Regions from separate parts of the Streptomyces halobius genome, predicted to be linked through region 1. Evidence: riboswitches for the same ligand, from Rfam matches in the RefSeq annotation. Region 1 holds a riboswitch; the other holds the start of a gene.
The links. A riboswitch is a leader RNA that binds a small molecule or an ion and turns the genes downstream of it on or off. The one in region 1 is predicted to bind glycine.
Positions count from the first base shown of each region.

Region 2: linked by a shared signal. The riboswitch ahead of gcvT (glycine cleavage system aminomethyltransferase GcvT) and the one ahead of gcvP (aminomethyl-transferring glycine dehydrogenase) in region 1 are both predicted to bind glycine.

Region 1 covers NZ_CP086322.1:8,273,387-8,276,787, forward strand. Annotated here, with positions in the region: gene K9S39_RS37535 (DNA polymerase IV) at 1-1,150, shown strand, start outside; gene K9S39_RS37540 (PRC-barrel domain-containing protein) at 1,054-1,443, opposite strand; glycine riboswitch at 1,559-1,656, shown strand; gene gcvP (aminomethyl-transferring glycine dehydrogenase) at 1,848-3,401, shown strand, end outside.
Region 2 covers NZ_CP086322.1:3,305,985-3,309,385, forward strand. Annotated here, with positions in the region: gene K9S39_RS15035 (enhanced serine sensitivity protein SseB) at 1-26, opposite strand, end outside; gene K9S39_RS15040 (AAA family ATPase) at 217-858, opposite strand; glycine riboswitch at 1,155-1,250, shown strand; gene gcvT (glycine cleavage system aminomethyltransferase GcvT) at 1,402-2,568, shown strand; gene gcvH (glycine cleavage system protein GcvH) at 2,705-3,082, shown strand; gene glyA (serine hydroxymethyltransferase) at 3,174-3,401, shown strand, end outside.

The DNA of each region.
Region 1 (3,401 bases):
GGACGAGGCGTTCGTGGATCTGGAGGCCGGCGATGTCGCGGCGGACACGGCCGCCGTACGGGCCGTGGGGGAGCGGCTGCGGCGGGACATCCGGGAGGTCACGGGCCTGACGGGTTCGGTGGGGCTCGCCGGGGCCAAGCTGCTCGCCAAGATCGCTTCCGAGGCGGCCAAGCCGGACGGCCTGGTGGTGATCGAGCCCGGCACCGAGCGGGAGCTGCTGGGGCCGATGACGGTGCGGACGCTGCCCGGGGTGGGGCCCGCGACGGCCGAGACGCTGCGGCGGGCCGGCATCACGACGGTGGCGGAGACCGCGGAGGCCGGTGAGGCGGAGCTGGTGCGGCTGCTCGGCAAGGCCCACGGCGCGGGGCTGTACGTGATGGCGCTGGGCCAGGACGACCGGCCGGTGGTGGCCGACCGGGACGCGAAGTCCGTCTCGGTCGAGGACACCTTCGAGGTCGATCTGACCGACCGGACGCGGGTGCGGACGGAGCTGGTGCGGCTGGCCGACCGCTGTGTGCAGCGGCTGCGGGCCTCCGGACGGTCCGGGCGCACGGTGGTGATCAAGGTGCGGAATTACGACTTCTCGACCGTGACCCGTTCGGAGACGCTGCGCGGGCCCACCGACGACCGCGGCGTCGTACGGGAGGCCGCGGTGCGGCTGCTGGAGACGGTGGACACGACCGGCGGGGTGCGGCTGCTGGGCGTGGGGGTGAGCGGGCTGGCCGACTTCACACAGGAGGACCTGTTCGCACAGCTGGCGACGGAGCGGGAGGCCGAGGAGTCGGCGCAGACGGCAGCGGAGCCGGCGGCGGAGGCCGAGGGCGAGCCGGAGCCCGAGGAGCAGCGGTCGCGCCGCTGGCCTCCGGGGCTGGACGTGGTGCACGACGCGTACGGCGCCGGCTGGGTGCAGGGGAGCGGGGTGGGGCGGGTGACCGTACGTTTCGAGACGCCGTGGTCCGCACCGGGCAGGGTGCGGACCTTCGCCGTCGATGACCCGGCGCTGCGGCCCGGGGAGCCCCTTCCGCTGGTGGTGGGCGCGGAGCCGGCGTCCGGTCAGTCCTCCGAGCCGGCGATCCGGCCGAAATCCTTGTCGACTGGTGGCGAGGACGGCACCGAGTCCGAGGCGGGGGAGGAGATATCCAGCCGGTAGTGGTGGTAGAGCTGAAGTTCCTGCTCGGGGGAGAGATGCCGGCCCACCCCGAAGTCCGGGGCGTCCTTGATCAGCTTGCGGTCATAGGGGATGCGGAGCCCCTCGTCGACGATTTCGCTCGGCTCCAGGGGGACGAAGGCGTCCCGGCTGAAGAGCCCGGTGCGGACGGCCGCCCATTCCGGTTCCCCCGTCGCATCGTCGAGATACACCTCGTCGATGGTGCCGATTTTGGTGCCGTTCCGGTCGAACGCCTTGCGGCCGATCAGGCTCCTGGGATCGATATCGGTTTGCACGACACCTCCAACTGCTCGCACTTGCGCTGTAGACAACTACGAAACGGCAGATTTCATGCCCCGGCCACTCGAACGAGCCTTCAGAGGGTGCGCTGGTAGGCTGGCGGATGGCCGCTGACCCCATGCGGGAGAGTCCTTTGTCGTTCGCGACGAGGGCGCCGAAGGAGCAACTCCTCCCCGGAATCTCTCAGGCACACGTACCGCATGGACGAGGTCACTCTGGAAAGCAGGGCGGGCCACCGACAGAGGCACAGCGCCGGAGCCCGTTCTCACCGACGGTGAAAGCCGGGCCGCGGCGCGCGGGCCGGTGAAGCTCTCAGGTTGAGATGACAGAGGGGGAGGCCGTCCGGGCACCCGCGCCGTGGTGCCCCTCGTAGGTCGCATCGACCAGGAGGCCCCCGCAGATGACCACCAATCGCATCTCCTTGACCGAGCTGGAGCGCGGCACGCCCTTCGAGCACCGGCACATAGGTCCCGACCACGAGGCGCAGGCGAAGATGCTCGCGCACATCGGATTCGGATCGCTGGACGAGCTCACCGCGACGGCCGTACCCGACGTGATCAAGAGTGCGGAGGCGCTCGGCCTGCCGCAGGGCCGTTCCGAGACCGAGGTCCTGGACGAGCTCCGCGGGCTCGCGGACCGCAACCAGGTCCTGTCGTCCATGATCGGCCTTGGCTACCACGGCACGTTCACACCGCCGGTGATCCTGCGCAACGTCATGGAGAACCCCGCCTGGTACACGGCGTACACGCCCTACCAGCCGGAGATCTCGCAGGGGCGTCTGGAGGCGCTGCTCAACTTCCAGACGATGGTCGCCGACCTGACCGGACTGCCCACCTCCGGCGCCTCCCTCCTGGACGAGGGCACCGCCGCCGCCGAGGCGATGGCCCTCTCCCGCCGCGTCGGCAAGGTCAAGCAGGGCGTCTTCCTGGTCGACGCCGACTGTCTGCCGCAGACCATCGCCGTGCTCCGGACCCGCGCCGAACCGACCGGCGTCGAGGTCGTCGTCGCGGATCTCACCGACGGCATCCCCGCGGAGATGGCCGAGCGCGGCGTCTTCGGCATGCTGCTGCAGTACCCGGGCGCGTCCGGCGCGGTGCGTGGCCCGCGCGCCCTCATAGCGCAGGCCCAGGAGCTCGGCGCGGTCGTCACCGTCGCCGCCGACCTGCTCGCGCTGACGCTGCTGGCCTCGCCCGGAGAGCTCGGCGCGGACATCGCCGTCGGCACCAGCCAGCGGTTCGGCGTGCCGATGGGCTTCGGCGGACCGCACGCCGGCTTCATGGCCGTACGCGAGAAGTTCGCCCGCAGCCTGCCGGGCCGCCTGGTGGGCGTCTCCGTCGACGCCGACGGCAACAAGGCGTACCGCCTCGCCCTGCAGACCCGCGAGCAGCACATCCGCCGCGAGAAGGCCACCAGCAACATCTGCACCGCGCAGGTGCTGCTGGCCGTCATGGCCGGCATGTACGCCGTCTACCACGGCCCCGAGGGCCTCCAGGTCATCGCACGGCGCACCCACCGCTACGCCACCATCCTCGCCGAGGGCCTGCGGGCCGGCGGCGTGGAGATCGTGCACGACAGCTTCTTCGACACGCTGACCGCCCGGGTGCCCGGCCGGGCCGCCGAGGTCGTCGCCGCCGCCCGCGAGGCCGGCGTCAACCTCCGCCAGGTCGACGCCGACCTGGTCGGTATCGCCTGCGACGAGACCACCGGGCGCGCGCAGCTGGCTGGCGTCTGGGGTGCCTTCGGCATCCAGGCCGACATCGAGCAGCTGGACGCGGCCGCCGCCGACGCGCTGCCGCGGGTGCTGCTGCGCACCGACGAGTACCTCGCCCACCCGGTCTTCCACCAGCACCGTTCCGAGACCGCGATGCTGCGCTACCTGCGCACACTCGCCGACAAGGACTACGCGCTGGACCGCGGCATGATCCCGCTCGGCTCCTGCACGATGAAGCTGAAC
Region 2 (3,401 bases), 5.0 Mb from region 1:
AAGCTCCCCGGCTCCGGAAATGTCATCTCACCCACCCGTTCGACCACGTCAACCGGCCAAAGACCCTAGTAGGCCAAAGACCCTAGTAGAGGACGGGCCCCGGCCCGGCTTCGGGCAGAGGCGGGCCGGGGCCTGCGGCCCCGGGGCCCGATTCGGCGACCAGCAGCGCGGAAAGCCGGTGCCCGGCCGGGCGTGCGGCCCCGGAACCCGCCTCCCTCAGTCGAAGCTCACCGTCTCCAGCGCGCTCGCCGCCCGCCGGTCCAGCAGCACCGCCGAGCCGACGCCCTTCGGCAGCCGGGCCGCCTCCGCCCCGCCGACCAGCCGGCGCACCGCCCTGCGGTGCCGCGCGAAGGCGTACCCGGAGACACCGCGCCCCCGGGCCTCCTGGCCGGACAGCGCCACCTCGGGCGAGACGTCCAGCAGCACCAGATGCAGCCCTCGGCCGCCGCGCCGGGCCGAGCGCGCGATCCAGCGCCGCACCCACGCCTGCGTCCCGCAGTCATGGACCACCACGCTGTCGCGCGACCGCAGCGCGCGCCGCAGCCCGAGGTAGTGGGCGGCGCGGACCAGCGGACGGTAGAGGCCGTACGGCAGCCGGCGCAGCCTGCCGCGCTCCCAGCGTTCGCGGACGTCCTGCGAGTCGATGCGGTGCACCGCGGCGCCCCGGGCGTCCAGCGGCGGCACGATCCGGTGCATCAGCGTGCTCTTGCCGCTGCCCGGCAGACCGGAGACCACGACCAGATCACCGGCCGGAAAACGCATCCCGGTGGCGGGCCGGGCCCCCTCCCTCAAGTCCATGACCTCGGCATGGCGTCCTGGCCTGACGACAGCCAGGGCCAAGCGCCTGGGGCGGGGCATCGCGGCGCCCGCGACCCCCGCATTCGTCGCGAATGCGGCTTCCCTGTGCACCGTGATCGCCCCTCCCGGTCCGATACGAGTCCGGTTCAAGCCCGTTCTCTACCCGCAGAGTGTCAAGAAACGGTAATGCCCTTCAAGGCGATTGTCCGGTCCGTCCGCGCTGGGGACGCGCCGTGGACGTGCTCCGGTTCCGGTCGACGACCAGGGCTCCTTTATCCGGGGATCCCGTGCAATGATGTCGGCGCCACGTGCACACCGGCTCTTCACCGTGCACGGCCAACTCCATACCGGCCGCTTGAACCCGCGCGGGAGAGTCCCCGGCCGCCACGGCGGGGCGCCGAAGGAGCAAGTCCTCCCTTGAATCTCTCAGGCCCCTATACCGCGCAGGCGAGGCAGATCTGAAAAGCGAGCCACTGCCCGGTCGAAGGGGCGGCTCCACCCAAGGTGCAAACCGGGTCCGTTCGCGGGATCCCGGTGAACCTCTCAGGTTCCGATGACAGATGGGGAGAACGTCTTGTCACCCATGCCTGGGAGCCCGGAACCATGACTGATGCCCCCCGCCGAACCGCGCTCGATGCCACGCACCGTGCGCTCGGCGCCACCATGACCGACTTCGCCGGCTGGGACATGCCGCTGCGCTACGGCAGCGAACGCGAAGAGCATGTCGCCGTCCGCACCCACGCCGGCCTGTTCGACCTCTCCCACATGGGCGAGATCACCGTCACCGGACCGCAGGCCGCCGACCTGCTCGACTACGCGCTGGTGGGCAACATCGGCGGGGTGAAGGCGGGCCGCGCCCGCTACACGATGATCTGCGAGCCCGGGGGCGGCATCCTCGACGACCTGATCGTCTACCGCCTCGCCGAGCAGGAGTACATGGTCGTCGCCAACGCCTCCAACGCCCAGGTGGTGCTGGACGCGCTGACCGAGCGCGCGGGCGGCTTCGACGCCGAGGTCCGCGACGACCGGGACGCCTATGCGCTGATCGCGGTCCAGGGCCCGGAGTCCCTCGGCATCCTCAAGGGGCTGTCCCCCAAGCTCTCGACTTCGCTCGAGGAGGGAGGTGCCCCCATCGCCGATTTGGACGGCCTCAAGTACTACGCGGGCCTGCCCGGCACCGTCGCCGGAGTGCACGCGCTGATCGCCCGCACCGGATACACCGGCGAGGACGGCTTCGAGCTGTTCGTCCGGCCCGAGGACGCGGTCGCCCTCTGGGAGGCACTGACCGCGGCCGGGAAGGACGCCGGGCTGATCCCGTGCGGCCTGTCCTGCCGTGACACGCTGCGCCTGGAGGCGGGTATGCCGCTGTACGGGCATGAGCTGACCACCGGGACGACGCCCTTCGACGCCGGGCTCGGCCGGGTCGTGAAGTTCGAGAAGACCACCAACAACGGTGACTTCGTGGGCCGCGCCGCGCTGGAGGCGGCCGCCGAGCGCGCCGAGGCCAGCCCGCCGCGCAAGCTGGTCGGCCTGATCGCCGAGGGCCGCCGGGTCCCGCGCGCCGGCTACCCGGTCGTCGCGTCCGACGGCACGGTCATCGGCGAGGTCACCTCCGGGGCGCCGTCCCCGACCCTGGGCAAGCCGCTCGCCATGGCATATGTCGACGCGGCGTACGCCACGCCGGGCACCGAGGGTGTCGCCGTGGACATCCGTGGAAGCCATGAGCCGTACGAGGTCGTCGCGCTGCCGTTCTACAAGCGGCAGAAGTAACGCTTCAGCGACGGCGGACCCGGTAGGGGCGCGAGGCGAAAGCACCCGCGCGTCGCACCGCGCCAGACCTTCCCCTCGGCTTCGCCAGGGGCGACCCGCTTCACGATCACACCCTCGCGTACAGGAGAATCGAACCATGGACAACCCCCAGCAGCTGCGCTACAGCAAGGAGCACGAGTGGCTGTCGGCCGCCGAGGACGGCGTCTCGACGGTCGGCATCACGGAGCACGCCGCCAACGCGCTCGGCGATGTCGTCTTCGTGCAGCTCCCCGAGGTCGGTGCCACGATCACGGCGGGCGAGACCTGTGGTGAGCTGGAGTCGACCAAGTCGGTCAGCGACCTCTACTCACCGGTCAGCGGCGAGGTCACCGCGGTCAACGAGGACGTCGTCAGCGACCCCTCGCTGGTGAACACCGCCCCGTTCGAGGATGGTTGGCTGTTCAAGGTGAAGGTGAGCGGCGAGCCGGGCGAGCTGCTCTCGGCCGACGAGTACACCGCCTTCGCCGCCGGCTGAGCCCCGCCACCCTGCCACCGCCCGAGTGGAAGCTCCCCCGGACTCCGTCCGGCGGGACCCCATCGCGCCCCCTGACCCTCCAGGAAAACTCATGTCGCTTCTCAACAGCTCCCTCCATGAGCTCGACCCCGACGTCGCCGCCGCCGTCGACGCCGAGCTCCACCGTCAGCAGTCCACCCTCGAAATGATCGCGTCGGAGAACTTCGCTCCGGTCGCCGTCATGGAGGCCCAGGGCTCCGTCCTCACCAACAAGTACGCCGAGGGCTACCCCGGCCGCCGCTACTACGGCGGCTGCGAACACGTCGACGTCGTCGAGCAG